Regions from separate parts of the Methylobacterium carpenticola genome, predicted to be linked through region 2. Evidence: predicted binding sites of a transcription regulator. Region 2 holds the regulator's gene; each other region holds the start of a gene.

Region 1 (9,793 bases), 170 kb from region 2:
CGACCACGATGAGCGCGTCGACCAGGGGGGCCACCTGCTTCACCGCCTCCTGGCGGTTGGTGGTGGCGTAGCAGATGTCGTCCTTGTGCGGGCCGACGATCGCCGGGAACTTCCGCTTGAGGGCGTCGACGATGTGGCGGGTGTCGTCCACCGACAGGGTGGTCTGCGTCACCCAGGCGAGGTTCTCGCGGTTGGCGGGCTCCAGCGCAGCGATCTGCTCCAGATCCTCCACCAGGGTGATGGAGCCGGCCGGCAGCTGGCCCATGGTGCCGACCACCTCCGGATGGCCCGAATGGCCGACGAGGAGCACGTGGCGCCCGCGCTTGTGATGGATCTCCGCCTCGCGGTGAACCTTGGTGACGAGGGGGCAGGTCGCGTCGATGGTGATGAGGCCGCGGCTGTCGGCGGTCTGCGGCACGGTCTTGGCGACGCCGTGGGCCGAGAAGATCACCGGGGCGCTGCCATCCGGCACCTCGTCGAGTTCCGAGACGAAGACCGCGCCCTTCCGCTTCAGGCTCTCGACCACGTACTTGTTGTGGACGATCTCGTGGCGGACGTAGACCGGCGGTCCGTAGATGGCGAGCGCCCGCTCGACCACGTCGATGGCGCGCACCACGCCCGCGCAGAAGCCGCGGGGGGCGCAGAGCATGATCTCAAGCGGGGGCTTGGCGGACGCGTCGGCGGCGGAGAGGTTCACGGGAGCGCTCATCATACCCGGGATGTGGAGAGGTGGGACTGTGCCTGTCAACCTATCATCGCATCGAATCGTGGCGATCAACAGGCCGGAGGAGACAACGGCAGACAGCGGGCGGCGGGTGCCGGCCGGCCCCGGGCGAGACGGATCAGCAGCGCGAGGGCGCCGAGCGAGCAGGCGAGCGTCGCCGTGAGCACCCCGGCGGGGCCGAGCCGGGTGAGGAGTGACGCCAGGATCGGCGGCGCCGCGGCCGCCGCGAGGTTGAGGGGCAGCGCGATCCGCGCCAGGGCGGCGCCGTAGGCGGCCCGGTCGTAGAACAGCAGCGGCATCGTCGCCCGGGCCACCGCGAAGGCACCGCTGCCGAGGCCGAACAGGACGGCGAAGGCCGTGGCCGAGGCCACTCCGCCGCCGCCGAGCAGGAGGGCCATCAGGCCGAGGGGCATCGCGGCGGTGGCGGCGATGCCCGTGGTCATCCCGTCCCAGCGCTGCCCGCCCATCATGTCGATCGCCCGGCCGGCAACCTTGAGCAGGCTCATCGCCGAGGCGGCCGCGACCGCCTCGGCCGGGCCGTAGCCGTAGGCGGACAGGAGCGCGATCGTGACCGCCTCGAGCCCGAAGGACACGAAGGCGTTGAGGCCGATCGCCCCCGCCATCAGCCGGAAGGGCGTGCCCGCGGGGGCGGGGCCCGCCTGCGCCGCCGGGCTCGCGATCGCCGCCGCCGGCGGGAGCCAGGCGAGCAGCGGCAGCATGAGGCCGAGCTGCAGCCCGGCATAGAGCGCGACCGCGCCGCGCCAGCCGATCGCGGCGTCGAGCCACGCTGTGACCGGCCAGAAGATCCCGGTGGCGAGACCCGTCACCAGCATGACGAGGCCGATCGCCCCCTTGGCCCGGATGCCCGCGAGTTCGTTCAGATAGGCGTTGGCGCTCGTGGAGAGCACCATCGCGCCGAACAGGCCGAGCACCATCCAGGCGGCCAGATAGGTGGCGAGGCCCGTGGCGGTGGCGAGGACCAGCAGGCCGGCGGCGCCGACGGGCGTGCCCGCCATCATGACGCTCCTCGCGCCCCAGAGCCGGTAGGCCCGGCCGAGGAGCGGCGAGGCCAGGCCCGCCACCACCATGACGAGGGACGACCCGGCGAGGACGACCGGCAGGTCGAGGCCGAGCGAGGCGCCCATCGCCGCCCCGATCACCGGCGGCAGGAGGATGGTGCCCCATCCGATCACCTGCGTGACGGCCAGGATGGCGAGGGGCCGGGCGAGGCGGGAGGTCATGAGGGGGCCGTCCGGGCACGCCTCCGTCGGCGTGGCGCCATCCTGGATGACGTCGCGGCACGGGGCAACCCGCCGTTGCGCCACTCCAGAGCAAGCGCTTCAGAGCGCTTGCCCCGGTTTCCTGCTTGGCCCCGGACGCGGGAAGTCCAGGGATCCTGGGCCGCCTCCGCGACGGCTGCGTCGCCGCGGCCTTGGCTGTCGCTCCGCTCCGCGTTCGAGAGGGCGGACGTCCTCTCGAACCCGCTCCGCGGGCGCTGTTCGCGCCCGCCATGAGGTGCCGCCCGGTGGGCGGCCACCGCGTCTCGCTTGCGCCGCAACCCCGGGTTAAGGGAGAGGCCCCTTCCTTCCACCCGGGAGCCCGTCCGCGATGGCGACCACCGCCGACCACGCCAGCTTCCTGCCGCCGGTCCTCACCTTCCTCTCGGCGGCGGTGATCGGCGTGCCGATCGTCCGCCTGCTCGGCCAGAGCGCGGTGCTGGGATACCTCGTGGCCGGGGTGGTGATCGGGCCGTCGGCCCTCTCGCTCATCCCGGAGGCCGAGACGGCCCGCAGCGTCTCCGAACTCGGGGTGGTGCTGCTCCTGTTCATCGTCGGGCTCGAACTCGAGATCTCGCGCCTCATCTCCATGCGGCGCGACATCCTGGGCCTCGGCACCCTGCAGCTCGTGACCTGCTCCATCGCCCTCGGCGGGCTCGCCATGCTGGGGGGCTTGCGGCCCTCCGCCTCCGCGGTGGTGGGCATCGCGCTCGCCCTCTCGGCGACGGCGGTCGCCCTCCAGCTCCTGGAGGAGCGCCGCGACCTCGGGGCGCCCTACGGCCAGCGCGCCTTCGCGGTCCTGCTGTTCCAGGACATCTCGGTGGTGGCGATCCTCGCGCTGCTGCCGCTCCTCGCCTCCACCGGCACGGGCGCGGGCGAGAACTGGCTCAGCGAGGCCCTGCATTCCACCGGCTCGGCGGTCGCCGCGGTGATCGCGGCGGTGCTGGTCGGGCGCTACGGCCTCAACCCGTTCTTCCGCCTGCTCGCGGCGAGCGGCGCCCGCGAGGTGATGACCGCCGCCGCCCTCCTCGTCGTGCTCGGCACCGCGCTCCTCATGGAGCATGTCGGACTCTCGATGGCGATGGGGGCCTTCCTCGCCGGGCTGCTCCTCGCCGAATCGAATTTCCGCCACCAGCTCGAAGCCGATATCGAGCCGTTCCGCGGCATGCTGCTCGGCCTGTTCTTCATGAGCGTGGGCATGTCGATCGACATCGCGCTCGTGCGCGAGCACTGGATCGGCCTCTCGGCGGCGATGATCTCGGCGATCGTGCTCAAGACCGCGATCGTGGCGGGGCTCTTCCGCCTGTTCGGCTCGCCCTGGCTCGATTCCCTCCGCGGCGCGGCGGTGCTGGCGCCCGCGGGCGAGTTCGCCTTCGTGCTGCTGCCGCTCGCGGGCGAACTCGGCATCGTGGACGGGGCGGCCGGGCGGCTCGCCATCGCGCTCGCGGCGCTCACCATGCTGGTCGGGCCGCTCGCCGCCAAGGGCCTCGACGGGCTGCTCGCCCGCCGCCGCACGGGGGCGCTGGAGCCCGCCTACGACGTGATCGAGAGCGCGGAGGCCCGCGTCCTCGTGGTCGGATTCGGCCGCTTCGGCCAGATCCTCAACCAAGTGCTGCTGGCCCAGGGCATCAGCGTCACGGTGATCGACAAGGATGTCGAGCAGATCCGCAACGCCTCCCGCTTCGGGTTCCGGGTCTATTACGGCGACGGCACGCGCCTCGATGTGCTGCGCGCCTCGGGCGCCGGCCGGGCCGAGCTGATCTGCATCTGCATCGACGATCCCGAGGAGACCCTGAAGATCATCGACCTCGTCCATGCCGAATTCCCCTCGGCGCGCACCTACGTGCGGACCTTCGACCGGGTGCAGGCGATCGAGGCGATGAACCGGGACGTGGACTACGTGATCCGCGAGACGGTGGAATCGGCCCTCACCTTCGGGCGCGCCACCCTGGAGGCCCTCGGCGTACCGCCCGCGGAGGCGGCGGGCATCGCGGACGACGTGCGCAAGCGCGACGTCGCCCGCCTCGTCCTCCAGCAGGCGGGCGAGCCGCTCGACCGCTCCGACCCGGTGCGCGGCCTCGTGCGCATCAAGCCCGAGCCCCTGACCGCCCCGGTGCGCGAGTCCCGGGCGCTGACGGCCGAGACGCAGGACATCATCGCCAAGGAGCGCCCCGCTCCACCGGAGCCCGCCCCCGCCTCCGAGCCCGAGACGGTCTCCGATGACGCCTGAGGCGGTCCGGGAGGTGCCCCCGGCCGGGGCCGCCTTCGTCACCGGCTCGACCCTGCGCCACGTGGTCGTGATGGGGGCGACGGGGTCGGCCGGCCTGATGGCCGTCTTCGCCGTCGATCTCCTGTCGCTCCTCTACGTGTCCTGGCTCGGGGATCCGCTCCTCACCGCGGCGGTGGGCTTCGCGACCATCCTGCAGGTCTTCGCGGTCGCGATCACGGTCGGCCTGATGATCGCCGTCGGCGCCCTGGTCTCGCGGGCCCTCGGCGCCGGCGAGCGCGGGGCGGCCCGGCGCATCGCCGCCTCGGCCCTCACGCTCACGCTGGCGACGAGCCTCGTCGTCCTCGCGCTGATGCTGCCCCTGATCGATCCGCTCCTGCGGCTGATCGGGGCCGGCCCCGACACGCTGCCGGCCGCCCGGCGCTTCCTGCTGATCTCCCTGCCCTCGCTGCCGCTGATGGCGCTCGGCCTCGGCTTCTCGGGGGTGCTGCGGGCGGTGGCGGATGCGCGCCGGGCCATGGCGGTGACGATCGGGGGCGCGGTCGCGACGGCCCTCCTCGATCCGCTCCTCATCTTCGGCCTCGGCCTCGGGCTCGACGGGGCGGCGCTCAGCACGGCGGCGGCGCGCCTCGCCTTCGCGGTGGTGGGCTGGCACGGGGCGGTGCGCGTGCACCGGATGGTGGCCGCCCCCCGCCGCGCCGCCGTGCTGGCCGACGCGCCCGAGATCCTGCGCATCGCGCTCCCGGCGGTGCTGACCAACCTCGCCCCTCCGGTGGCGAGCGCTTTCCAGGCCCATATCGTGGCCGGCTTCGGCACCCAGGCCGTCGCGGCCAATGCGGTGATCGAGCGGCTGATCCCGGTGGCCTTCGGGGGGATGTTCGCCCTCTCGGGGGCGATCGGGCCGATCCTCGGCCAGAACTGGGGCGCGCGGCGCTTCGACCGGATGCGGCAGGTGCTGCGGGACGCCGTCCTGGTGACGGCCCTCTATTCCCTCGCCGTCTGGCTCGCTCTGTTCCTCGGGCGCGGGGCCGTGGCGCAGGGCTTCGCCCTCGGCCCGGAGGCGGCGCAGCTCGTCGGGTTCTTCTGCCTCGTGGGCGGCGGGGTCTGGTTCTTCAACGGGCTGTTGTTCCTCGCCAACGCCTCGTTCAACAACCTCGGCTTCCCGCTGCTCTCCACCGCCGTCAATTGGGGGCGGGCGACCCTGGGCACGATGCCCTTCGCGGCGCTCGGCGCGCATCTCGGCGGGCCGGAAGGCATGATCGTCGGGATCGGGGCCGGATCGCTGATCTTCGGATCCGGCGCCCTGATCGCCGCCTTCCGGGTGGTCGGCATCCTCGAGCGCCGGCCGATCCCGAGGACCGGTCCGGCGCCGCGATCGAACTCAGGCCGCGAGGTTGGGCCCGATCCGCTTACCCTCGCTGGCCACGATGGTCATGCGCACCGCTGAGCGGCCCACAGCCCGAGCGTGACGTCGGTCCCCCAGGTGCAGGGTCGGGTCGTCCCGCCACGACAGGTCGAGGGCGCCCATCACCTCGCTGCGCGTCAGCCCGAGGTCTTTGAGCATCCGGTCGTCGAGTTGGGCGAGGCGGTGGGCGGCGCGCCGGTGGCTGAGAATGCGGACGGCCTGCGCAATACCCTGACCGGCCACGCGACCGGCCCGGACGGCCAGCGAGAGAACACCGAGGGGAGCGAAACCGAGAGACATCTGAACCTCCAGCGACGGCCGTTCCGAGGCCCGCCGCGGCACGGTCATACGCCGGTTCGACCGATCCGTTGAGCGAATGCTTGAGATGTGTAACATCACAGATGCTGATGGAAGGGCCGGGCCGTGCATCCCCTCGACATCGACCAGCTCCGCACCCTGGTGGCGATCGCCGACAGCGGTTCCTTCACCCAGGCGGCGGATCTCGTCCACAAGACGCAATCGGCCGTCTCGATGCAGATGAAGCGGCTGGAGGAGCGCATCGGCCGCGAGATCTTCTCCCGGGCCGGGCGCGGGATGCGGCTCACCGATGATGGCGAGCGGCTGCTCGACTATGCGCGCCGGATCGTGCGGCTGCAGACCGAGTGCCTCGCCACCTTCGACGAGGGCGACCTCGCCGGCCGCGTCCGCCTCGGCCTGCCGGACGACTACGCCGACCGCTACCTGCCCGAGATCCTGGCCCGCTTCTCCCGTGCCCATCCGCGGGCGGAGGTGACGGTGGCCTGCGAGCCCACCGACATGCTGGTCGGGCGGATCGCGACGGGCGACCTCGACCTCGCCATCGTCACGGAGGCGCGCCAGCGCCTCAACATCGAGACGATCCGCACCGAGGCCCTGCTCTGGGTCGCGTCGAGCCGGCACTGCGTCCATACGCAGACGCCGCTGCCCCTCGCCCTCGGGCGCCCGCCTTGCGTCTGGCGGACGGCGGCGCTGGCCGCCCTGGAGCGGGCCGGCCGCCCGAGCCGGATCCTGTTCGTGAGCTGGAGTTCGACCGCGGTGGGGGCGGCGGTGCAGGCGGGGCTCGCCGTCTCGGTGCTGCCGGAGAGCGCCCTGCGCCCGGGCATGCGGATCCTCAGCCCGGCCGAGGGCTTCCCCGCCCTCCCCGCCTGCCGCATCGGCCTGGTGCGCCACCGCGCGCCGGAGCCGATGCCCCTCGCCGACGCTCTCGCCGCGCAGATCCGCCAATGCCTCGACAATCTCGGGCTGGCGGCCGAGTAGCCGCGCCGCTCACGGCCGGGAGAGAACGTCCACCACCTTGGCGCTGAAATTCGCGTAGAGGCTCCCCGTCGAGCCGCCGTAGACGGATAGAGAGACCGACAGTGCCAGGAAGATGAGCCCGGCGATCAGCACGTACTCGATGGCCGTCGCGCCCGACGTGTCGCAAAGGAATCGCCGGACGGACCGGGCGCGCAGCCGAGTGCCGAGCACGAAATTCTCCTCTCGCAGATCGTCGCGATCATACGCAACGACATCCTCATCATCGGTTAAGATGATGGTTGACCAAGAGGCTTCGTTGCCGGCGGCGCGCGGCGACGCGCCTCGCGGCCTGTTTTGTTTGATCGCGCGACCCATCCGGCCCCCGACCTCGTTCCGAGGTCGGGGGCCGGATCGAGCATGGGTGGAGGTGTTGCAGGGAGCCGAGAACCGTCAGACGGGCTCTCATACGGTTTCCGGTTGATCGATTCGCGATGCGGAAACCGGCCTCGCTCAGGCGCCGCGCGGGCTCGTGATACGGTTTCCGAAAGTGATCTTCCGGAAACCGTATCAGGCCTTTCCCGTCGCCTTGCGCAGGGCATCGATCCGTTGCGAGGCCTCGGCCTTGTCGAGATCCGGGTCGAAGGCGTCCTCGTCCTTCGCCTGTTCCGACAGCGTCTTGAGGTAGGAGGCTTGGGCGCCGGTCATCGGCTCGCCGCCGGTCGTCCAGTCCTTCGGATCCTTGATCCGGTTGGAGGCGTCGTCGCCCGCCTCCGGAGAGGCCGCCTTGGGGTTGTGGGTCTCGCTCGTCTTCGCCGACATGCCGGATCCTTCGTTCCCGAAATGTTCTCGTCCGGGCAACGCTGCGAGCCGCGCTCGGGTTCCGCGCGGCGTCCCGGATCGCATCTGGGACGCCGCGGGACATTCGCAGGGTCAGGCCGCCTCGATTCAGGCGGCCCCGATTCAGGCGGCCTTGGCGCGGGGCTGCACCTCGGCGCTGTAATCGTCCATCAGCGTGCGCGTCATGTCCGCCGGCTGGAACCGGTAGGGGCCGATCTCGGAGACCGGGGTCACCTCGGCGGCCGAGCCGGTGATGAAGCACTCCGTGAAGCCCTCCATCTCCTCGGGCCGGATGCGCCGCTCGACCACCTCGTAGCCGCGGCGGCGCGCGAGTTCGACCACCGTCTGGCGGGTGATGCCGTTCAGGAAGCGGTCGGCGAGCGGCGTGTGGACGACGCCGTCCTGGATGAAGAACACGTTGGCGCCGGTGCACTCGGCGATGTTGTCCTCCCAGTCGAGCATCAGGGCGTCGGCATAGCCCTTCTTCTCGGCCCGGTGCTTCGAGATCGTGCAGATCATGTACAGGCCCGCCGCCTTGGAGGCGGACGGCGCGGTGCGCGGATCGGGCCGGCGGTAATCCGCGAGGTCGAGGCGGATGCCCTTCATCTTGGTCGCCGGGTCGAAGTAGCTCGGCCATTCCCAGGCCGCGATGGCGAGGTGGATGGTGTTGTGCTGCGCCGAGACGCCCATCATCTCGGAGCCGCGCCACGCGACCGGGCGCAGATAGGCGTCCCTGAGGCCGCTCTCCTTGAGGACGAGCCGCTTGGCGGCGTCGATCTCGGCCACCGAGAACGGGACCTCGAAGTCGAGGAGCTCCGCCGAGCGGCGCAGCCGCGCCGAGTGCTCCGTGCACTTGAAGATCTCGCCGCCATAGGCGCGCTCGCCCTCGAACACGCAGGAGCCGTAATGCAGGCCGTGGGTCAGTACGTGAATCTTCGCGTCCGCCCACGGCACCATGCGGCCGTCGAACCAGATGTGGCCTTCACGCTGGTCGAAGGGGATGACGGACATGTCGATGATCCTCGGTTGCGGTTCGTTTCCGCGAATGCGGCCCGGCTCGCAATGTTCGTGCTCCAAAGGCACGAATGGCGTACGTTCGTTGCGCCGGCGGGGTTGACGGGTATCAACGGGGCTGAGATATGTCAACAAGGCTGACGTAACTGGGAACGGCCCGGAACGCCGGCCGCGGATCCCGGGGAGACGAGGGGGAATGACGGTGACGCAGGCAGCCCGGACCCGAGCGAATTCCCCCGCGCTGCCCGATGCCGCCAACGAGGACCTGCCCGAGGCCGGCCACGCCTACGACCTGATCGAACTCCTGTTCTTCGCCTACCGCGACTTCGTCTCCGACCCCGACCGCATCCTCGAGGAATACGGGTTCGGGCGCGCGCATCACCGGGTGCTGCACTTCGTGGAGCGCAACCCCGGCCTCACGATCGCCGAACTCCTCGATATCCTGCGCATCACCAAGCAGAGCCTCAACCGGGTGCTCAAGGAATTGATCGAGACGGGCTACATCGCGCAGCGCGCGGGCGAGAGCGACCGCCGCCACCGGCTCCTCACCTGCACGCCGAAGGGCCGCCGCCTCGCCGAGCAGCTCGCCCGCGTCCAGGGCGAGCGGGTGCGCCGGGCGCTGGCCGAGGCCGGCCCCGCCGCGCGCGGGCCGGCGAGCCGCTTCCTCCTCGCCATGATCGACCCCGGCGACCGGGCCGAGGTCAGCCGCCTCATCGCCGCCGCGCCCCCGCGGGCGGCCGAGGAGGCGTGAGGGGATGACGGGCCTCGCCGCGCGCGCCGATCTGCCCGATCACGCGCCCCACGTCCTCGTCGTCGACGACGACCGGCGCCTGCGCGACCTGCTCTCCCGCTTCCTCTACGAGCACGGCTACCGGGTGACCGCGGCGGCGAGCGCCGCCGAGGCGCGGGCCAAGGGCGCCAATCTCGTCTTCGACGCCCTCGTCCTCGACGTGATGATGCCGGGCGAGACCGGCTTCGACTACGCGCGCACGATCCGCCTGACCTCGCAGGTGCCGATCCTGATGCTCACCGCC
Region 2 (9,793 bases):
GGCACGATCGAGCGGGGCATCGCGGCGCTCCCGGGCATCGCCGGGGCGCGGCTCAACTTCACCGAGCGGCGGCTCGCCGTGACCTGGGCCCCCGGCGCCGCTCCAGAGGTGGGCGGCGTGCTCGCGGCCCTCGACGGGCTCGGCTACCGGGGCCATCCCTTCGACCCGCGGCGGCGCGACGAGGCGGCCGCCCGCGAGACCGAGCGCCTGATCCGCGCGCTCGCGGTGGCGGGCTTCGCCTCGATGAACGTGATGCTGCTCGCGGTCTCGGTCTGGGCCGGCAACGTCTCGGACATGACGCCGGAGAACCGCGACCTCTTCCACTGGATCCAGGCGCTGATCGCGCTGCCCGCGGCGGCCTATGCGGGACGTCCCTTCTACGAGGGCGCCGTCCGGGGCTTGCGGGCCGGCCGGGTGACGATGGATTTCCCGATCACGCTCGGCGTGGTGCTGACGCTGGTGATGTCGGTGGTCGAGACGGCGCAGGGCGCGGCCCACGCCTATTTCGACGGCGCCACCATGCTGCTGTTCTTCCTGCTGATCGGCCGGGTGCTCGATCAGGTCATGCGCCGCCGCACGCAGACGCTCGCCGAGAATCTCGCGGCTTTGCGCGCGGAGACCGCCGCCCGGATCGAAGCCGACGGAACGGTGCGGGATGTGCCGCTCGCCGATCTCGCCCTCGGCGCGATGGTGCTGGTGCGCCCGGGCGAGCGGGTGCCGGTGGACGGCACCGTGGTGCAGGGGCGCTCCGAGCTCGACCGCAGCCTCGTCACCGGCGAGACGGCGCCCGTGGCCGCGGAGCCCGGCGATACGGTCCATGCCGGCTCGCTCAATGCGAGCGGAGCGCTCACCGTGCGGGTGACGGCGGCCGGCATGGGCACGCTCCTCGACGAGGTCGAGGGGCTGATGCGCCGGGCGCTGGAGGTGAAGTCCCGCGCCCTGGTGCTCGCCGACCGGGCGACGCGCCTCTACGTGCCGGTGGTCCACGCGGCGGCGCTCCTCACCCTGGCGGGCTGGCTCGCGGCGGGCGCCGGACTTCACGCGGCGCTCCTCGCCGCCGTGGCGGTGCTCATCATCACCTGCCCCTGCGCCCTCGGGCTGGCGATTCCGGCCGTGCAGGTGGTGGCCGCGGGAGCCCTGTTCCGCGAGGGCGTGCTGCTCAACGGCGGCGACGCTCTGGAGCGCTTCGCCGCCATCGACACCGTCGTCTTCGACAAGACCGGGACCCTCACCCTGCCCGAGCCGGTCCTGGCGGGTCATTGCGATCCGGCCCAGCTCGCGCTCGCGGCCCGGCTCGCACGGTCGAGCCGGCACCCCATGGCCATGGCGCTCGCCGCCGCCGTGCCGGACGCCCTGCCCTGCCCCGATGCGGAGGAGGCGGCGGGGCTCGGCGTGCGCGCCCGCATCGACGGGGTGCCCGTGCGCCTCGGCTCCCCCCGCTTCTGCGAGGCCGAGACCGAGGCGGCCGAGGCCCTGGCCCGGGATCACGGCGCCTCGGCGATCTGCATGCGGGTGGGAGAGGCGGCCCCCGTGGTCTTCCGGGTGCGGCAGGCCCTGCGTCCCGACGCCCACGCCGTCCTGCGGGCGCTGCGGGCGGCGCGCTACCGGGTTCTGATCCTCTCCGGCGACCGGCCCGAGGCGGTCGCGGCCGTCGCGGGGGCCCTCGACGTCGCCGAGTGGCAGGGCGGCCTCACGCCCCAGGACAAGATCGCCCGCATCGCGGCGCTGGCGCGCGATGGGCGTCGCGTGCTGATGGTGGGCGACGGGATCAACGATGCGCCCGCGCTCGCCGCCGCCCACGCCTCGGTCTCGCCGGTCACGGCGGCGCATGTGAGCCAGGCGGCGGCCGACGCGCTGTTCCTCGGCCGCGGTCTCAGCCCCGTCCTTGCCGCCCTGCGCATCGGCCGCACGGCCCGGCGGCTGATGCTGCAGAACCTGTGGTTCTCGGCGGCCTACAACGCGGCGGCGATCCCGCTCGCGGCGGCCGGTCTGCTGACGCCGCTGATCGCCGCGCTCGCCATGTCGGGCTCCTCCGTCGTGGTCACGCTCAATGCCCTGCGGGCCCGCCGCGCGCCGGCCCTGCCGGAGGCCGCACGCCGATGAACGTCCTCGTCCTGATGATCCCGCTCGCCCTCCTCCTCGGCGGGATGGGGCTCTGCGCCTTCCTCTGGGCCCTGCGGAACGGCCAGTACGAGGACATCGACGGCGCCGAGCACCGGATGCTCGCCGACGATTGAGGCCCTTCCTCGCCGGGCGCTTCCCGGCTGCCGACGATGCCGCTCAGAGGTCGTCCGCCGCGAGGCTCGCGGCGATCGGGCGGAAGGCCGCGAGGAGCGGCCTGTCGAGCTTCGGGCCCATCCGCTCCATCACCGCCCAGGCTTCGGCGGCCGCCATCGGCGCCCGGTAGGGCCGCCGCTCGGTAAGCGCCGAGTAGATGTCGCAGATCGTCGCGAGTCGGACGATGTCGCTGATCTGCGCCCCGCGCAGCCCATCCGGGTAGCCGGAGCCGTCGAGCATCTCGTGATGATGCCGCACCACGTCGAGGATCTCGGGATCGAAGCCGCCCTGATCGGCCAGCAGCTCCGCGCCGATTGCCGGATGCGCCCTCATCACGGCCATCTCCTCGCCGGAGAGCGCCGCCGGCTTGTTGAGGATGGCCCGGGGGATGCGGGCCTTGCCGATGTCGTGGAGAAGCGCGGCCCGCACCAGCCGCTCCTGATCGCGGCGCCGGAAGCCGAGCTGGACGGCGAAGGCGCAGGCATACCCGGCGACGCCGAGGGAGTGCTGGTAGACCCCGATCTCGTGAGCCCAGATCGTATCGAGCCACACCCGGATCCCGCTATCGGCCATGGCGTCGAGGATGATCCGCGTCCCGGTCTCGACGTCGTCCTGGCTCAGCGCTTCGCCCTCCGTGGCGGCCCGAAAGATGCGCGTGACGCGGGCCTTGGCTTCCACCGCCTGGTCACGGACCGCCCGGAGCGGCTCGGCCGCGCGAGCCATCGCGTCGATCCGCAGGAGCGTGAGCAGGGCCGTCACGAGGTCGGCGATCGGGGTGGAGGCAGGGAGCACCTGGCTCGCCCCGAGGGCCTGGGCCTGCGCGATGGAATGCGGCCGGAGATCCCGGGCGAGGCAGAGGCACGGCGTGCCGCGGGCGCGCATGCCGGTCACGGCCGACAGGATTCCCGCCATGGCTGACGGGTTGCCGGGGGCGAGGTCGAGGACGACCGCCCGGCACCGACCCAGCGGCAGGCCCTCGCCCGGGAGCAGCGCGATGCAGGGCAGAAGACGCGCGAAGGCGGCCGCGAGATCGCTGATCTCGCTCGCTCTGTCGGTGATCAGCAGGATGAACTCGTCCCGCATGGCGTATCCCGGCTGGTCCTTCCGACGCGGGCGCAGCACCAAGCCTCTCACCGCTCGCGATCGGAGTCTTCATCAGACGGGTTAAACATTCCGTTTGGGAAATGCGGTCGACTGCCTGAAACTGTTGAAACAGCGCCGTCGCCGCGCAGTCCTCGTAAGACCGTCTGCGCCACCATCGCATCATCGGCCCGAGCAATGTCTGCCGAGCCATGGCGTGGCCTCATCGCCGGCCAGGTTCAACGCGTGGCGGCTCCCATACCGCTCGCTTGCGGCGGTGTTTCCCGATGTGCCGATGCCGTTGAGTATCCTTGATCACGGGATTGCTCACCGCGAGCGGAATCTCTCAACGTCAATGCATTCATCCATGACCGGATCGACGGCTTTGAACGCGGGCGAGCAGGTCCGGGTGCGTCGGGATCTCGCCGGCCGGGATGCCCGCGGAGCCGGCTTCGGCCCTTGTCCGGGCTGCTCGAGGAGGTCCGCTCACGCGACCCTGCACTTCGAGCGCCCGGATCGCCGGAGGTCGCGATCTGGAGGGCGGCCGCAGGCCCGGGGCGCGCTCAGTACTTGCGGATGAGGCTGACGAGGCGGCCCTGGATGCGGACGCGGTCCGGACCGAGCACCCGGGTCTCGTAGGCCGGGTTCGCCGCCTCAAGGGCGATGGAGGAGCCGCGGCGGCGCAGGCGCTTGAGGGTGGCCTCCTCGTCGTCGATCAGGGCCACCACGATGTCGCCGGTATTCGCGGTGTCCTGACGGCGGATGACCACGAGATCCCCGTCGAGGATCCCGGCCTCAACCATCGAATCGCCGCGCACCTCGAGCGCGTAATGCTCGCCGCCGGCCAGGAAGTCCGGCGACATCGCCACCACGCGGCTCTGGCTCTGGATCGCCGAGATCGGCGTACCGGCGGCGATCCGCCCCATCACCGGGATGCTCACCGAGCGCCCGCCATCGTCGGGCACGAACGAGGCTGTGATCGGAGCGGGCTTGGCCGCAGGCGCGCCGGCCCGGCCGCCCTCCACCACGCTCGGCGTGAAGCGCACCACCTCGGCCGACTGGGCCGCCACCGCATCCGGGATGCGGATCACCTCGATGGCGCGGGCCCGGTTCGGCAGGCGCCGCAGGAAGCCGCGCTCCTCCAGGGCGGTGATCAGCCGGTGGATGCCGGATTTGGACTTGAGGTCGAGGGCGTCCTTCATCTCGTCGAAGGACGGCGGGACGCCGGTCTCGCGCATCCGCTGCTGGATGAAGCGGAGCAGGTCCAACTGCTTACGGGTGAGCATGGGATATTCTCATCGCCTGCGCCGGTGCGCGATACGAAACAAATCGCGAACATGTTAGGCGTTCCTCAAGTGTTCCGCAAGCGGGTGTACCGGGCCGGAGCGGTGGGAGTTCTTCGATCCGGAGCCTGCCAAGCCTCGCTGCCGTGACCTCCGGTCGAACGGCAGCGAGCCGGATATGCGCCCCTTGCGGGCCGGTCAGGACTCGGCTTGAAGGTCCTGAAGCCGGATCCGGGCGCGGACGAGGGCGACGAGTTCCTCGTCGAGGTTCCGCAGCAGGCGCAGATCCTCCTCGGCGTCGAAGCCCAGCGCCAGGTCGCGCATGGCGCGGCGCGCCTCCGCGTCCGCGACCGCCTGGCTGAGCAACTCGCGATCCTCGTCGGTGGCCCGTGCAGGTGCGGCGGCGCCCTGAGCGCCCTGGAGCGCCCACAGCTCGACGCGCAGCACCGTCAACGCGTCGATCGACAGCCAGAGCTGGCGTTCGGCCTCCGTCGCATCCGCGCCGGCGCGATTCAGGGCGGTCACCCGGGCGGCCTGGGCCGCCGACCGCATCTCCATGGCGACGATCCAGCGGCGGACATCTGCGAGAAGTGCGCCGACATCCATCACGCCACCCCGGCTGGTCTCGGATCTCTCCCGTCACCGAGCCTAGCACGGCACCCGGCTCGGAGCTACGCAAGCCGTGTCGTTGGCCATCTCTTTGTGTAACCGGCGGTTTTGCTCGTGCCGCTGCCGGCCCTCGCGGGTCAGCCACCCCCGGAACGGCTGGTGCGGACGGCGGGACTCGAACCCGCACGACCAGAGGTCGCAAGATTTTAAGTCTCGTGCGTCTACCGATTCCGCCACGTCCGCGCCGCCCCGGGTTACCCCGACGACGGGCGGAAGATCAAGCGTCGGAAACCGGCTGCCAGCCGTAGAGCCACGCGTAGCGCTCGGTCATCCGGGCGGGGCCGAGCCGGCCCATCACGAGATCCCGTCCCGCCGCCATCACGCCGCCCGCGTGGTAGATCCGCCCGTTGCGGCGCGCCTGCGATTGGATCGCCCGGGCGCGCGGCGCGCGCGCGGCCGTGTAGGCGGCGAGCGCGGCCGGTACGGCCCCATCCGACAGGCAGGCCGCCAGCACCGCCGCGTCCTCGATCGCGAGCGCCGCCCCCTGCGCGAGATACGGCATCACCGGATGGGCGGCGTCGCCCAGGAGAGCGAGGCGCCCGCGCGCCATCGGGGCGGCGACCCGGCGGTCCGCCAGGGTCCAGACCAGCCACGTATCCGGCACGCGCAGGAGTTCGGCGAGCGGGGCCGCCGCGTCCGCGAAGGCGGCGCGCAGGCGCGCCGGATCGCCGGGAGCGCTCCAGTCCGGCTCCTCCTCCGCCTGGGGCAGCACGGCCACGAGGTTGATGCGCTCGCCGCCAGCGACCGGGTAATGCACCACGTGCCGGCCGCGCCCGAGCCAGAGGCCGGTCTCATCCCCCTGGAGGGCGGCCGGGGCGCGATCGCGCGGCAGGGTGGCACGCCACGCCGCCTCCCCGACCGGCATCAGCCGGCGGCGGTCGAGATGCGCCCGCAGGGCCGAGCGGATCCCGTCCGCCGCCACGACGAGGTCGGCGGAGAGCGTCTCGATGCGTCCGCTCTCGCTCGTCACCGTCAGGCTCGCGCCCTCCCGGGTCTCGGCGAAGCCGGCGGCGCTGCGCCCGACCAGGAGCCGGATGCCCGGCCGGCTGCGCACCGCGTCGAGGAGGATCGTCTGCAGGTCGGCGCGATGGATCACGAGGTAGGGTGCGCCGAAGCGCTCGCGCATGGCCGCACCGAGCGCCACCTCGCCGATCTGCCGGCCGCTCGCGAGCGCGCGGATGCGTACGCCGGACGGCTCAGTCGCCACCCGGCGCAGGGACGGCCCGAGGCCGAGATCGGTGAGGATCCGGCTCGCATTGGGCGAGAGCTGCAGGCCGGCGCCGACCTCGCTGAAGGCCGTGCGCCGCTCGGCGAGCGTCACCGTGTGGCCGCGCGCGGCGAGGGCGAGCGCCGCGGTGAGGCCGCCGATGCCCGCCCCGGCGATCGCGACCCGCAGGCCCGGCCGGTCGGGGACGGGCCTGTTCGGCGGCAAGGCCTTGTTCGGCGGCAAGACCTTATTCGGCAGCTAGACGGGCGCGGTCGTCCCACACGGAGGCGGCCGGGTCGGCGGTGCCGGGCTTCAGGTCGGAGCGGTAGCGGTACAGCGTGGAGCAGTACTGGCAGATGATCTCGCTCTCCGCGCCCATGTCGAGGAACACGTGCGGATGGTCGAAGGGCGGCAGCGCCCCGATGCACATGAACTCCTTGGAGCCCACATGGATGACGCGCACGCCGTCCTGGTTGTGGAAGTGGGGTACCGCCTTGTCTGCCATCGCGGGGATCCTGCTGGAGCTTGGCTCTCTCGCGCCCCCTCTACCCCCTCGCGGACGGGGCGCCTAGGGGGCCGGTCGTCGCCCTGCCGGCGCGCATCGTCCCGCTTTGGCCGAAATCGGCCGCCACGAGGCCCGCGAGACACCGCAGATGAACGAACGGGATCAGGGGTTTTCGATGAGGATCGGGATCACGGGCACCGCCTTGGCCGGCATGGCGCTCGCCGCCGCGCTCGTCCTGCCGCAGGCGGCGTCCGCACAGAGCAACACCGCCCTCGGCGCCGGGGCCGGGGTCGTCGCCGGAGCGGTGGTGGCCGGGCCGGTCGGGGCGGTGGTGGGCGGCCTGGTCGGTGCCGCCTGGGGCGAGTCCACGAAGCCGCGCCGCCGCCACGCCCGCCGCCGGGCGGTCCGCATCACGGCCGCACGGCCCGCGCCCGCGGCCCGGGTCGCGCAGCGGACGAGCCCCGCGACGAGCCCCGCCTGGGTCAATCCGCGCTGACGGAAAAGCGGCGCTATGGGCGCAGTCCAGCTCCCCCGGAACGCCGGCTCGCTCGGAAGCGCGCTTGGCTTCCGGGCCGGAAGCGCCTAAACCCGCTGTCACATCCGCAACCCCACGCGCCAGTCAAGCCGGAACCGGTTCCATGAGTCGTGACGAGCAGAGGACGGCCCAGGACGGACGCCGTCAGGAACCGCCGGTTCACGGTCCGGAGGCCTTCGAGGCGATGCGCAAGGCCGGGCGCCTCACCGCCGAGGCGCTCGACCTCCTGATGGAGGCCGTGGAGCCGGGCGTCACCACCGAGGCGCTGGACAAGCTCGCCTACACCTTCGCGATGGATCACGGGGCCTATCCGGCCTCCCTGTTCTACCGCGGCTACCCGAAGTCGATCTGCACCTCGATCAACCACGTCGTCTGCCACGGCATCCCGAACGACAAGCCGCTGCGCGAGGGCGACATCGTCAACCTCGACATCTGCCTGATCGTGGATGGCTGGCACGGGGATTCGAGCCGCATGGCCTATGTGGGCGAGGTCGCCCGCAAGGCCTCGCGCCTGTGCGAGATCACCCACGAAGCGATGATGCGCGGCATCGCCGCCATCAAGCCGGGGGCGACCACGAACGACATCGGCGCGGCGATCCAGACCTTCGCGGAGGCGGAACGCTGCTCGGTGGTCCGCGATTTCTGCGGCCACGGGCTCGGCCGCGTCTACCACGACGCGCCGACCATCCTCCACTACGTGGAGCCGAGCTACAACGTCGTGCTGCGTCCGGGGCAGTTCTTCACGGTCGAGCCGATGATCAATCTCGGCCGCCCGCACGTGAAGGTGCTCTCGGACGGCTGGACCGCGGTGACCCGCGACCGCTCGCTCTCGGCCCAGTTCGAGCACACCGTGGCGGTGACGGAGACGGGTGTCGAGATCTTCACGCTCTCGCCCAAGGGCCTCGACATGCCGCGCCTGCCCGCCTGAGCGGGCAAGGCCGATGAGCCGCGGCCGGGCGCGCCCGCCGGATCAGGCCGGCGCCTTCGCCGAGGCGCCGGTCGATGCCGCGCGCGAGGTGCCGCATTACCACGGGCACCGCGAACGGCTGCGGGCGCGCTTCGCGCAGGGCGACACGCTGCCCGATTACGAGTTCCTGGAACTCGTTCTGTTCCGCTCGATCCCCCGGCGCGACGTCAAGCCCATCGCCAAGGCGCTGATCCAGCGCTTCGGCAGCTTCGCGGAGGTGATCACCGCGCCGGCGGAGCTGCTGATGGAGACGGACGGGATCGGGCCCTCCGTCGTCGCCGATCTGAAGATCCTGGAGGCGGCGGGCCGGCGGCTCGCCCGCGGCGCGGTGGCCGAGCGGCCCCTGCTCGCCTCGTGGAGCGCGGTGATCGACTATTGCCGGGCCGCCATGGCCTTCGCGCCCCGGGAGGAGTTCCGCATCCTCTTCCTCGACAAGCGCAACCGGCTGATCGCCGACGAGGTGCAGGGCCGCGGCACCGTGGACCACACGCCGGTCTATCCCCGCGAGGTGGTGCGCCGCGCCCTCGAACTCTCGGCGACGGCGCTGATCCTGGTCCACAACCACCCGTCCGGCGACCCGACGCCCTCCCAGGCCGACATCCGCATGACCCGCGACATCGTCGGCGCGGCCCAGCCGCTCGGCATCGTGGTGCATGACCACATCATCGTCGGGCGCGAGGGCCACGCGAGCCTCAAGGGCCTGAAGCTGATCTGAAGCCGGCTCATGCCTGCGGATTGAGCAGAACTCGGCGCGTCTCCGGATAAGGGGATCATTCCCCCGGCAGATCAGCCGGTTCCGTGGCAAGATGCGCGCATTTCCTTTGCCTTGGCCCCCGTCTTGCGTCTAGCTTCCGGGCCATACAGGGGGACGCCCATGCCGCTCAGCGCGTTCGATGAGATGAACGGACTTCGGGAGAGCGGACACGACCAAGCTTCCGTCCGCAGTGCCTACGCGGCTTTGAAGACTTGGCTCGATTCGACGCCGCCCGAACACTTCAACACCCGCCGCAGCCAGGCCGAGCTGTTCTTCCGGCGGATCGGCATCACGTTCGCGGTCTATGGCGACAACGAATCGACCGAGCGTCTCATTCCCTTCGACATCATCCCGCGGGTGCTCACCAAGCCCGAATGGGGGTTCCTCGAGCGGGGTCTCAAGCAGCGCGTCACCGCGCTCAACGCCTTCCTGGCCGACATCTACGGCCCGCAGGAATGCCTCAAGGCCGGGGTGATCCCGCAGGACCTCGTCCTGCGCAACCCGCATTACCGGCTG
Region 3 (9,793 bases), 1.8 Mb from region 2:
CAACATCGTGGGCGCCGCGGGCCGCCTCGTCAGCGAGCAGCAGCTCTCCGACCTCAACGGCCAGCTCGTGGTGGCGCGGGCGCGGACGGCGGAGCTCAAGGTGCGCACCGAGCAGATCGAGCAGGCGCGCCGCAGCGGCGATGCGTCCTCCATCACCGAGGCGGTTCAGTCGCAGACCATCGCGCAGATGCGCTCCCAACTCCTCGACATCAAGCGCCGGCAATCCGACGCCATGACGCTGCTCGGTGCGCGCCATCCGGAGGTGGTGACGCTCGAAGCCCAGGCCCGCACCGCCCGGGGCCAGATCCGCGAGGAACTCGACCGGATCGCGAATGCGGCCCGCATCGATTACGAGCGCGCCCGGGCCAACGAGGCCTCGCTGTCGCGCAGCCTCGACGGATTGAAGAATGACGCCCTCTCGACCAACCGGGCCTTCGTGCGCCTGCGCGAGCTGGAGCGCGCGGTGGAGAGCAGCCGCAGCGTCTACGAATCCTTCCTGCGCCGCGCCAAGGAGGTGAGCGAGCAGCAGGCCGTCGACAGCGCGAATTCGCGGGTGATCTCGCGGGCGGTGCCGCCGCGCGATTCCACCAACATGCCGCTGGTCGTCCTGCTGCTCGCGGCGCTCGTCGCGGGCGGCGGCATCGGCGTCTGCGCGGCGTGGCTGCGCGACGCGCTGCGCCGCCCCGGCCTGCCCGTCCCGCCGCGGGACGTCTACCGGCACCGCGCCGCCTGAGATCCGTCTCGCCGGGGCACGCGTCCCCGGCCCTCGGCGGAACGGCCTCATGCCGCTCCGCCGAGCGTCTCGTTTTCGCAGCAACGTCGCCGCCGGGCCGGTCGCCGCTTCGGTGAAGGATGCCCAGGACCGGTCGAGACCGCGGGAGCCGCCATGGGTGCCATCCAGTATCGTGCGCTGCGGGACGATCCCCGGGTCGGCTTCTGGACCGCCGTGGTGATCGCGGCGATCCTGGCGGTCTGGCGGCTCGGCAGCTTCGCCGATGCGAGCGGCGGCAGCCAGACCAAGTACATCCTCTACGTCCTGCCGCTCGCCTGCCTCGTCGCGCAGGTCTGCGCGCGCCGGTTCGTCGTCCCGATCAGCGCCCCCGGCCTGCAGGCGGTCGGGCTCTACCTCCTCGCGGTGGGCGCGTCCCTCGCGGTGAGCCGGTCGACGAACGCGTTCACGCTGCGCGACGTGCTCATCATCGCCACCTACCTGCTGATGTTCGGGGTGTCGTGGTCGGCTTCCCCGCGCGAGGTTCTCGCGATGGGCATCACCTGCTTCGTCTGCATGGCCATCGAGGCGTTCCAGGACGGCATCAGCTTCAACGTCGACATCCTCGATTCCGACGGCATCCTCGAATCCGTGATGGCCTTCCCGCTCGGCGTGATCGTCCTCTACTGCATCCGCACGCGCCGGCTCGGCCCGGGGATCCTGGCCACGCTCCTGTTCTTCGCCGCCTACAAGCGGATCGCCATCCTGGCCGTCATCGGCGTGGTGGCCTTCGAGTGGGGGCTGGCCCTGGTCGGCCTCGCGCACCGGCGGCGCGCCGTCGCGACGACGGCCGTGATCGTGCTCTCGATCCTGTCGCTGTTCTCCGCGCGCCTGTTCGAGTTCGCCGCGGTGCTGATCGGGGGCGAGCACGTCTCGGCGAACAGCGTGTCGCTCGGCCGCTTCGAGTTCGCGCAGGCCATCTGGCGCCAGCTCGACGCCGCCCCGCTGCTCGCGCTGCTGTTCGGGCACGGCCCCGGCTCGGCCGACAGCTTCGTGCAGGCGGCCATCGACAACGCCAGCAATCCCCACAACGACTGGCTCAAGATCTTCGTCGATTACGGGGTCTTCGGCTTCGTCGTCATGCATCTGGTGCTGCGCCGGATCTTCGCCGGCGGTGCCTTCGCGACCTCCGTCCACCTCTACACGGTGATCGTCATGATGACGGACAACGTGCTGATCTACACGTTCCATCACGCGATCGTGCTGGTGGTGATGCGCGCCGCAGCGCCGCTCGCCGCCCGCGCGACCCGGCCGGCAATGGGGAGTGCTCCGGACGTTCCCGCGCCGATGCCGCGATGAGGACGGCCGAGCCGGAGCGGCGGTCCGGGGGACTGTTCGATGCGGTGACGTGACTCGCCGGGCCGGGCTAGCTCCATCTCCGGCCGTCAGGGCGCGCACGCCACCGATTTCGCGCTGATTCCGGATCAGGCCGCGGCGGCTTCCAGCGGCTAAGCCGCAGCCATCACGGCCCGAACAGGACCGCCTCGGTGTAGGACAGATCCGCGAGAGCGGGCGGGTTCGGCCCCCGGTAGAGCTTCGGGGCCCGGTCCGGGAAGTAGCGCCCGACCGCACCCGCCATCGGACCATCGGCATCGACCACGAACCACGGGGCCGCATGGTGGCGCAGCAGGTGGCGCCCGATCGCTCCCAGCCACGCCGAGAGGTCGAGGTCCGGCGAGCGGTAGACGACCTGGAGGCTCGGCACTTGCGGCCATTCCCGCCGCCCGGGAATGAGGTTGAGCTTGCGCCACTGGAGGACGACGAGCCCCGCCCCGTCGCGATCGGAGCAGATCAGGCTGAGGCATCCGTAGGAGTGATGGTCGCGCGCGAGGCGCGCCTGCGCGTCCGGAAGCAGCGCGAGGGCGTCGGGTCCGCAGGCCCGCACCTGCTGGCCGGCCCGCGGCCGGCTCAGGGCCGGAACGACGAGGAACTGTCCGCGGCAGATGCGCCGGAAGCCCCGCACCGCGTGCGTCGCCAGGGTGTGGGGAGCGGGCGACATGTTCACGTAGGTCGTCGTCTTGTCCCGCATGGCGTAGCCGTCGAGCATGACGCCGAGGGAGCGGAACGCCGGCTCCACGTACCAGCTCGACAGATTGCAGCGCAGATGCGGACCGGCCGGCCCCTCGACCTGCTGATAGAGCGTGAGCAGGACACCGACTGCCTGTCCCTCGTGCTCCAGCAGGAAGCCGTAGCGCGGGACGCCCGCGGGCAGGGGCCGGGCCCGGTGCCGCTCCAGGCCGGTGCGCCAGTAGGCCTCCGAGCGGTCGGCGAAGCCCTTGCGGAGGAGCCGCAGCACCGCGCCGAGGTCCGCCTCCTCGATGGCGCGCGAGCGCAGCCTGGGCGCGCCCGCGCCGGTACGGCGCTCGTCCGGCCGGCCGGGTGCGGCGGGAGCCGCCGGGACGGGATCGCGCTCATCGACGGTGATCAGCGCCTGCATTCATGCTCTCCTGCGCGCGCCGTCCCATTTGCGGAGCAGCCGTCTCGGGAGCGAAGACCACGCCAGATCGGCGGATGGATCGAACCGGTCCGTAACGATGGTTAACCTCGCGCGGGCACCCGGCGGCACTCGCGGTTCCGGTGTCCCTGGCGCGATCTGAACGCGACGCCGCACCCGTCGTGCCCGTGCCGTTCCGGAACGGGCGGGTCCGACCCGCGGGGCCGGCGATCACCCGATCCGGGGCCGGAGCGATCACTTTCCCGGGTTGAGGATGCGGCGAACCTCGCTGAAGAAGTCGACGGCGGCATCCTTCTCCGCATCCGCGCGGTCGTCGTTCGACGCCACCGTCATGATCTGCGCATCCAGGCGACCGTTGACGAAGCCGCGGAAGTTGGGGTCCCGGTCGTTCAGGTACTTGGCCAGCATCATGATCGCGGTCTCGATCACGCGCACGCGGGTCTCGAATTCCATCGCTGACATTCCGTTGGGGCTGAGTATGTCCCGGGCCGTGACTCGATCGTCAGATGACCGGTCGCGCCGACGCCAATCGCCGTTCGACGACTTCTCCTCGGCCCGGACTCAGAATCGCCGAGACGGCTTAATGAAGCGTGCATCGGGCTGCGCGGCTCTTCACGGCCGGCTCTTGGCAATCCTGCCAATCTCCCGGCAACCGAAACACGGGCGACGCGTTGAGGCGCTGAGTTGCACTATCGGGATGATGCGCCGGAGCGATCAGGATGCAGAAGTCGTCGACTTACGGAATGGTCCTGGCGGGTTTGAGCAGCCTGCCGCTGATGCTCGCGATCCCAGAGCCGGCCGCCGCCCAGGGAACCCAGCGGGAGCGGATGGCCTGCATGTCGGATGCCATGACCCATTGTTCGAGCGCAGTTCCCGATCCGGACCGCATCGAGGTCTGCCTGCGGCGCAACTACAGCCGCATCAGCAGCAATTGTCAGCTCGTGCTGGGCCCGGGCGAGCCGGCGATCCGGGCCGTCGCGGCCGGCGGGATGCGCAACCGTCCGTAGTGGCCGGTGCCGGCGATCAAGGATCGCCGGCTCCTCGGCGGGAGAGCCTGTTTGGCGGCTCTCGGCAATTGCTCTCAGAAAACCCTTCGTCCCACCCTCGCCCTCCTTCGAGGCTCCTTCGGAGCAGCTCAGGGTGAGGGGGAGAGTGGGATGGCTGCAGAACCCGTCATACGGTTTCCGGATGATCGCTTCGCGATGCGGAAACCGGCCTCGCTCAGGCGCCGCGCGGGCTCGTGATACGGTTTCCGAAAGTGATCTTCCGGAAACCGTATCAAACTGGCTCCGAGGCGCGCGATACGCGCTCCATCGCCTGCCGCGCCGTACGGATCAGATATCGAGCCCGGCCTCGTCCGCGAAGGCGGCGCGTTCCGAGATGAAGGCGAAGCGGGCCTCGGGCTTGTTGCCCATCAGGCGCTCCACCGTGTCGCCCGTGATCTCGCGCGCCTCGTCCAGCACCGCGACGCGCAGCAGCGTGCGCTTCGCGGGATCCATCGTGGTCTCCTTGAGCTGGCCCGGCATCATCTCGCCGAGGCCCTTGAAGCGCCCGATCTCGACCTTGCCGTTCTTGAACACGCTCTTGATCAGCTGGTCCTTGTGGCGGTCGTCGCGCGCATAGGCGCTCTTCGAGCCCTGGGTCAGCCGGTAGAGGGGCGGCACCGCGAGGTAGAGATGCCCCCGCTCGATCAGCCGCGGCATCTGCCGGTAGAAGAAGGTGATGAGCAGCGAGGCGATGTGGGCGCCGTCCACGTCCGCATCGGTCATGATGATGACCTTCTCGTAGCGGAGGTCGTCGTCGCGGTAATGCGTGCCGGTCCCGCAGCCGAGCGCCTGGGTCAGGTCCGAGAGGAGCTGGTTGGCGCCGAGCTTGTCGCGGCTCGCCGAGGCCACGTTCAGGATCTTGCCGCGCAGCGGCAACACCGCCTGCGTGGCGCGGTCGCGCGCCTGCTTGGCCGAGCCGCCGGCCGAATCGCCCTCGACGATGAAGATCTCGGAGCCCGCGGCGCCGGCCTTCGAGCAATCGGCGAGCTTGCCCGGCAGGCGCAGCTTGCGGGTCGCGGTCTTGCGGGCAACCTCCTTCTCCTGGCGGCGGCGCAGGCGCTCCTCGGCCCGGTCGATCACCCAATCGAGGAGGCGGTTCGCCTGCGTCGGCGAGGCGGCGAGCCAGTGGTCGAAGGCGTCCCGCACCGCCGCCTCGACGATGCGCGAGGCTTCGAGGGTCGCGAGCTTGTCCTTGGTCTGGCCTTGGAATTCCGGCTCGCGGATGAACACCGACAGCATGGCGGCGCAGGTCGCCATCACGTCGTCGGTGGTCACCGCCTGCATCCGCTTCACCTGCCCCACGCGCTCGGCATGGTCGCGCAGGCCCCGCAGCAGGGCGATGCGCAACCCGCTCTCGTGGGTGCCGCCCTCGGGCGTCGGCACGGTGTTGCAGTAGGAGGAGGAGAAGCCGTCCTCCTGCGAGAGCCACGCCACCGCCCATTCGAGGGAGCCGTGGCTGCCCGGCTTGGTGATCTTGCCGGTGAAGAGCGCGTCGGTGACGAGTTCCTTGCCGTCGATCTCGCGGGCCAGATAGTCCTTCAGGCCGGCGGGGAAGCGGTGAACCGCTTCCGCCGGCACGTTGTCCACGCCCTCCAGCAGGGCGGGCGCGCAGCGCCAGCGGATCTCGACGCCACCGAACAGGTAGGCCTTCGAGCGCGCCATCTTGAACAGGCGGCGCGGATCGAAGGTCTGCGCACCGAAGATCTGCGGGTCGGGGTGGAAGCGCACCCGCGTGCCGCGCCGGTTCTGCACCCGGCCGACCTGCTCCACGCCGCCCTGCGGCAGGCCCCGCGAGAAGGTCTGGCGGTAGAGGGTCTGGTTGCGCGCGACCTCGACCTCCAGGAGGTCGGAGAGCGCGTTCACCACCGACACGCCGACGCCGTGCAGGCCGCCCGAGGTTTCGTAGACCTTCGAGTCGAACTTGCCGCCCGCGTGCAGCGTGGTCATGATCACTTCGAGGGCGGACTTGCCCGGGAATTTCGGGTGCGGGTCCACCGGGATGCCGCGGCCGTTGTCGGTCACGGTGAGGAAGCCGCCCTCCTCCAGCTCCACCTCGATGAAGCTCGCGTGGCCCGCCACCGCCTCGTCCATCGAGTTGTCGATCACCTCGGCGAAGAGGTGGTGGAGCGCCTTCTCGTCGGTGCCGCCGATATACATGCCGGGCCGGCGCCGCACCGGCTCCAGCCCCTCCAGCACCTCGATCGCCGACGCGTCGTAGCCCGCCTCCGGCGCGGGCTCCGGCTGCGGCACGGCCACGGGCTTCGGGCGTTTGGCATCGGCACCTTTGGCACCGGCGCTTTCGGGCCCGGCGGCGGAGTCGACGGACGCCGGCTTGGCGCCCGGACCGAAGAGATCCCGCGCGACGTCGCTCACGCGGCGACCTCGCGACGGAGGGACGGCTCTGGCAGCATTGGCACTCATCCTCTCCCTATACCGGAACAAACCGGAAACAGAAAGGGTCCAAACAGGGGCAGAGGCGCGCAGGGCGCGCCGGCGAGTCACCGGTTCGTAAACAGGTTACGTTAAGATTGCTTCACTCCGCACCCCCCTCCGGCCCGAGCCGGAACAAAGAGAGCCTCAACGCGTTACGGCTAAGCTGTCGCCGTGATCACCGAGGAGACCCCAGCCGATGACCGTCGCCACTCGTCACGCGCGTCACGCCGCTCTCGCGCGCGCCGAGCGCGCGGCCGGCCAGGCCTTCGGCTACCTCGACGAGGCCACCATGCTGGCCCACCAATCCGTCCACCGCTTCGCCGCCACGGCGACCGGGGCCGCCGTGGCCGTCGCCGTCGCGGCGACGCTGGCCTGGACGCTCTGAGCGGGCGCTATTCGGCGGCGGCCGCCTTCTTGCTCTTGGCGGCACCGGTCTTGGCGCCGCCGGCCTTCGCCGTCGTCTTCTTGGCGGCCGTCTTCTTGGCCGGGGCCTTCTCGGCCGAGTCCTCAGCCGCATCCGCCTTGCGGGTGCGGCCCCGCGCCGTCGGCTTCTTCTTCGTGCCGCCTCCGGCTTCGCGCCGCGCCGCGATCAGCTTCAGCGCCTCGTCGAGGGTGATGGCATCCCGGTCCGTGCCCTTCGGCAGGGTCGCGTTCACGTCGCCGTCCGTCACGTAGGGGCCGTAGCGTCCGGCCTTCACCGTGACCGTCCGGCCCTCCGGATCGTTCCCGAGCGCGCGGCCCGGATCCGCCGCCGGCCGTCCGCCGCCCTGCTCCTTGGCGACGATGAGGTCGATGGCGCGGTTTGCGCCGATCTCCAGGAGATCGTCGTCCTTGCCGAGATTGGCATAGGTCTTGCCGTGCTGCACGTAGGGTCCGAAGCGGCCGAGATTGGCGAGGATCGGCTCGCCGGTCTCGGGGTGGCGGGCCACTTCGCGCGGCAGCGCCAGGAGCTTCAGGGCGATCTCGAGCGTCACGTCCCCCGGCGAGAGGCCGCGCGGCAGCGAGGAGCGCTTGGGCTTCTCGGCACCCTTCTCCGCCGAGGCCTCGCCGAGCTGCACGAAGGGGCCGAAGCGGCCGTCGCGCAGGGTCACGGGCAGGCCCGTCGCCGGATCCTCGCCGAGCACGCGCACGCCGGGCTGGCCGCCCTCGCCGGAGGTGCCCTCTCCCTCGCCGTCGATGCTCGCCGCCGAGAGCTGCCGCGTGTACTTGCATTCCGGGTAGTTCGAGCAGCCGACGAAGGCGCCGAACTTGCCGAGCTTGAGCGAGAGGGTGCCGCTCGCGCAGTTCGGGCAGGTGCGCGGGTTCGCCCCATCCGCCCGCGGCGGGAAGATGTGCGGGCCGAGCAGCTGGTTGAGCGCCTCCAGCACCTCGGCGGTGCGCAGCTCCTTGGTGCCGGCGATCGCGGCCGAGAACTCCCGCCAGAAGTCGCGCAGCACCTGCCGCCAGTCGATCTCGGCATTGGAGATCCGGTCGAGCTGCTCCTCCAGCTCGGCGGTGAAGTCATACTCGACGTAGCGCCGGAAGAAGCTCTCGAGGAAGCCGGTGACGAGGCGCCCCTTGTCCTCCGGCATCAGGCGCTTCTTCTCCAGCCGGACGTATTCCCGATCGCGCAGGACCTGGAGCACGGCGGCGTAGGTGGAGGGACGGCCGATGCCGAGTTCCTCCATCCGCTTCACGAGGCTCGCCTCGGAGTAGCGCGGCGGCGGCTCGGTGAAGTGCTGACTCGCGGCGATGCGCTCGCGCTTCAGGTCGTCGCCCGTCGCCATCGGCGGCAGGCGGCGGGATTCCTCGTCCTCCTCGTCGTCTTTGCCCTCCTGATAGAGGGTGAGGAAGCCGTCGAACTTCACCACCTGCCCGGTCGCCCGCAGGTCGAGGCGGCGCGGGCCGACCTGGGCGGCGATGTCGACGGTGGTGCGCTCCAGCTCCGCCGATTCCATCTGGCTGGCGATGGTGCGGATCCAGATCAGCTCGTAGAGCTTGGCCTGCTCGGGTTCGAGGAAGCGGGCGACCTCCTTCGGCAGCCGGCCGAGATCGGTCGGGCGCACCGCCTCGTGCGCCTCCTGGGCATTCTTCGCCTTGACGCTGTACCTGCGCGGCGCGCCCGGCAGGTAGTCCTCGCCGAACTCGGCCCCGATGACGCGGCGCGCGTCCTGGATCGCCTCCGGCGCCATGTCGACGCCGTCGGTCCGCATGTAGGTGATGAGGCCGACCGTCTCGCCGCCGATCTCGATGCCCTCGTAGAGCCTTTGCGCGATGCGCATGGTCTGGGCCGGGGCGAGGCCGAGCTTGCGCGAGGCCTCCTGCTGCAGGGTCGAGGTGGTGAAGGGCGGCTGCGGGTGGCGCTTGGCGGGCTTCGCCTCGACGTTCGCCACCGTGAAGGTCGCGAGTTCGAGGTCGCGCCGGAACGCCTCCGCCTCCTCGGCGGTCCCGATATCGAGGCGCTGGATGCGTTTGCCGTCCGCGCCGACGAGCCGGGCATCGAACACCGCGCCCTTGGCGGTAGCCAGGGTGGCGACGAGCGACCAGTATTCCCGTGCCTTGAAGGCCTCGATCTCCGCCTCGCGGTCGCAGACGAGGCGAAGCGCCACCGACTGCACCCGGCCCGCCGAGCGGGCGCCGGGGAGCTTGCGCCACAGGACCGGCGAGAGGTTGAAGCCGACGAGGTAGTCGAGGGCGCGCCGCGCCAGATAGGCGTCGACCAGCGCCTGGTCGATCTGCCGCGGCTGGGCCATCGCCGTCTGGACGGCGTCCTTGGTGATGGCGTTGAAGGTGACGCGCTCGACCGGGATGTCCTTGAGCACGCGCTTGGCGTGCAGCGCCTCCAGAACGTGCCAGGAGATCGCCTCGCCCTCGCGGTCCGGGTCGGTGGCGAGGATCAGCTTGTCGGCGCCCTTGACCGCGCGGGCGATCTCCGAGACGCGCTTGGCCCCGCGATCCTCCAGCTCCCAGAGCATCTTGAAGTCCTGCTCGGGATCGACCGAGCCGTCCTTGGCGGGCAGGTCGCGCACGTGCCCGAAGGAGGCCAGAACCTCGTAGTCGCGGCCGAGATATTTGTTGATCGTCTTGGCCTTGGCCGGCGACTCGACGACG

The links. Region 2 encodes LexA, which represses DNA repair genes until DNA is damaged. Its sites were predicted from a motif close to TGTTCNNNNTGTGTTCNG; they were not measured.
Region 1: the regulator LexA is predicted to act here: its motif matches at 7,739-7,756, upstream of ACE101_RS27815 (DUF3072 domain-containing protein).
Region 3: the regulator LexA is predicted to act here: its motif matches at 6,705-6,722, upstream of parE (DNA topoisomerase IV subunit B).

What each region holds. Positions count from the first base shown of each region.
Region 1 is NZ_JBHZEO010000001.1:6,003,203-6,012,995, forward strand. Features, by position in the region: gene ispH (4-hydroxy-3-methylbut-2-enyl diphosphate reductase) at 1-709, opposite strand, end outside; gene ACE101_RS27785 (MFS transporter) at 775-1,965, opposite strand; gene ACE101_RS27790 (monovalent cation:proton antiporter-2 (CPA2) family protein) at 2,333-4,231, shown strand; gene ACE101_RS27795 (MATE family efflux transporter) at 4,221-5,675, shown strand; gene ACE101_RS27800 (YjiS-like domain-containing protein) at 5,610-5,933, opposite strand; gene ACE101_RS27805 (LysR substrate-binding domain-containing protein) at 6,057-6,929, shown strand; gene ACE101_RS27810 (Flp family type IVb pilin) at 6,939-7,283, opposite strand; gene ACE101_RS27815 (DUF3072 domain-containing protein) at 7,476-7,727, opposite strand; gene ACE101_RS27820 (branched-chain amino acid aminotransferase) at 7,869-8,756, opposite strand; gene ACE101_RS27825 (MarR family winged helix-turn-helix transcriptional regulator) at 8,956-9,510, shown strand; gene ACE101_RS27830 (response regulator) at 9,515-9,793, shown strand, end outside.
Region 2 is NZ_JBHZEO010000001.1:6,177,060-6,186,852, forward strand. Features, by position in the region: gene ACE101_RS28620 (heavy metal translocating P-type ATPase) at 1-2,103, shown strand, start outside; gene ccoS (cbb3-type cytochrome oxidase assembly protein CcoS) at 2,100-2,237, shown strand; gene ACE101_RS28630 (HD-GYP domain-containing protein) at 2,281-3,360, opposite strand; gene lexA (transcriptional repressor LexA) at 3,921-4,643, opposite strand; gene ACE101_RS28640 (hypothetical protein) at 4,839-5,198, opposite strand; tRNA gene ACE101_RS28645 (tRNA-Leu) at 5,407-5,492, opposite strand; gene ACE101_RS28650 (FAD-dependent monooxygenase) at 5,527-6,741, opposite strand; gene ACE101_RS28655 (zinc-finger domain-containing protein) at 6,764-7,021, opposite strand; gene ACE101_RS28660 (DUF456 domain-containing protein) at 7,197-7,517, shown strand; gene map (type I methionyl aminopeptidase) at 7,660-8,484, shown strand; gene radC (RadC family protein) at 8,498-9,238, shown strand; gene ACE101_RS28675 (circularly permuted type 2 ATP-grasp protein) at 9,398-9,793, shown strand, end outside.
Region 3 is NZ_JBHZEO010000001.1:4,368,065-4,377,857, forward strand. Features, by position in the region: gene ACE101_RS20435 (GumC family protein) at 1-733, shown strand, start outside; gene ACE101_RS20440 (O-antigen ligase family protein) at 887-2,068, shown strand; gene ACE101_RS20445 (hypothetical protein) at 2,232-3,206, opposite strand; gene ACE101_RS20450 (hypothetical protein) at 3,459-3,659, opposite strand; gene ACE101_RS20455 (hypothetical protein) at 3,944-4,231, shown strand; gene parE (DNA topoisomerase IV subunit B) at 4,559-6,643, opposite strand; gene ACE101_RS20465 (hypothetical protein) at 6,900-7,088, shown strand; gene topA (type I DNA topoisomerase) at 7,096-9,793, opposite strand, start outside.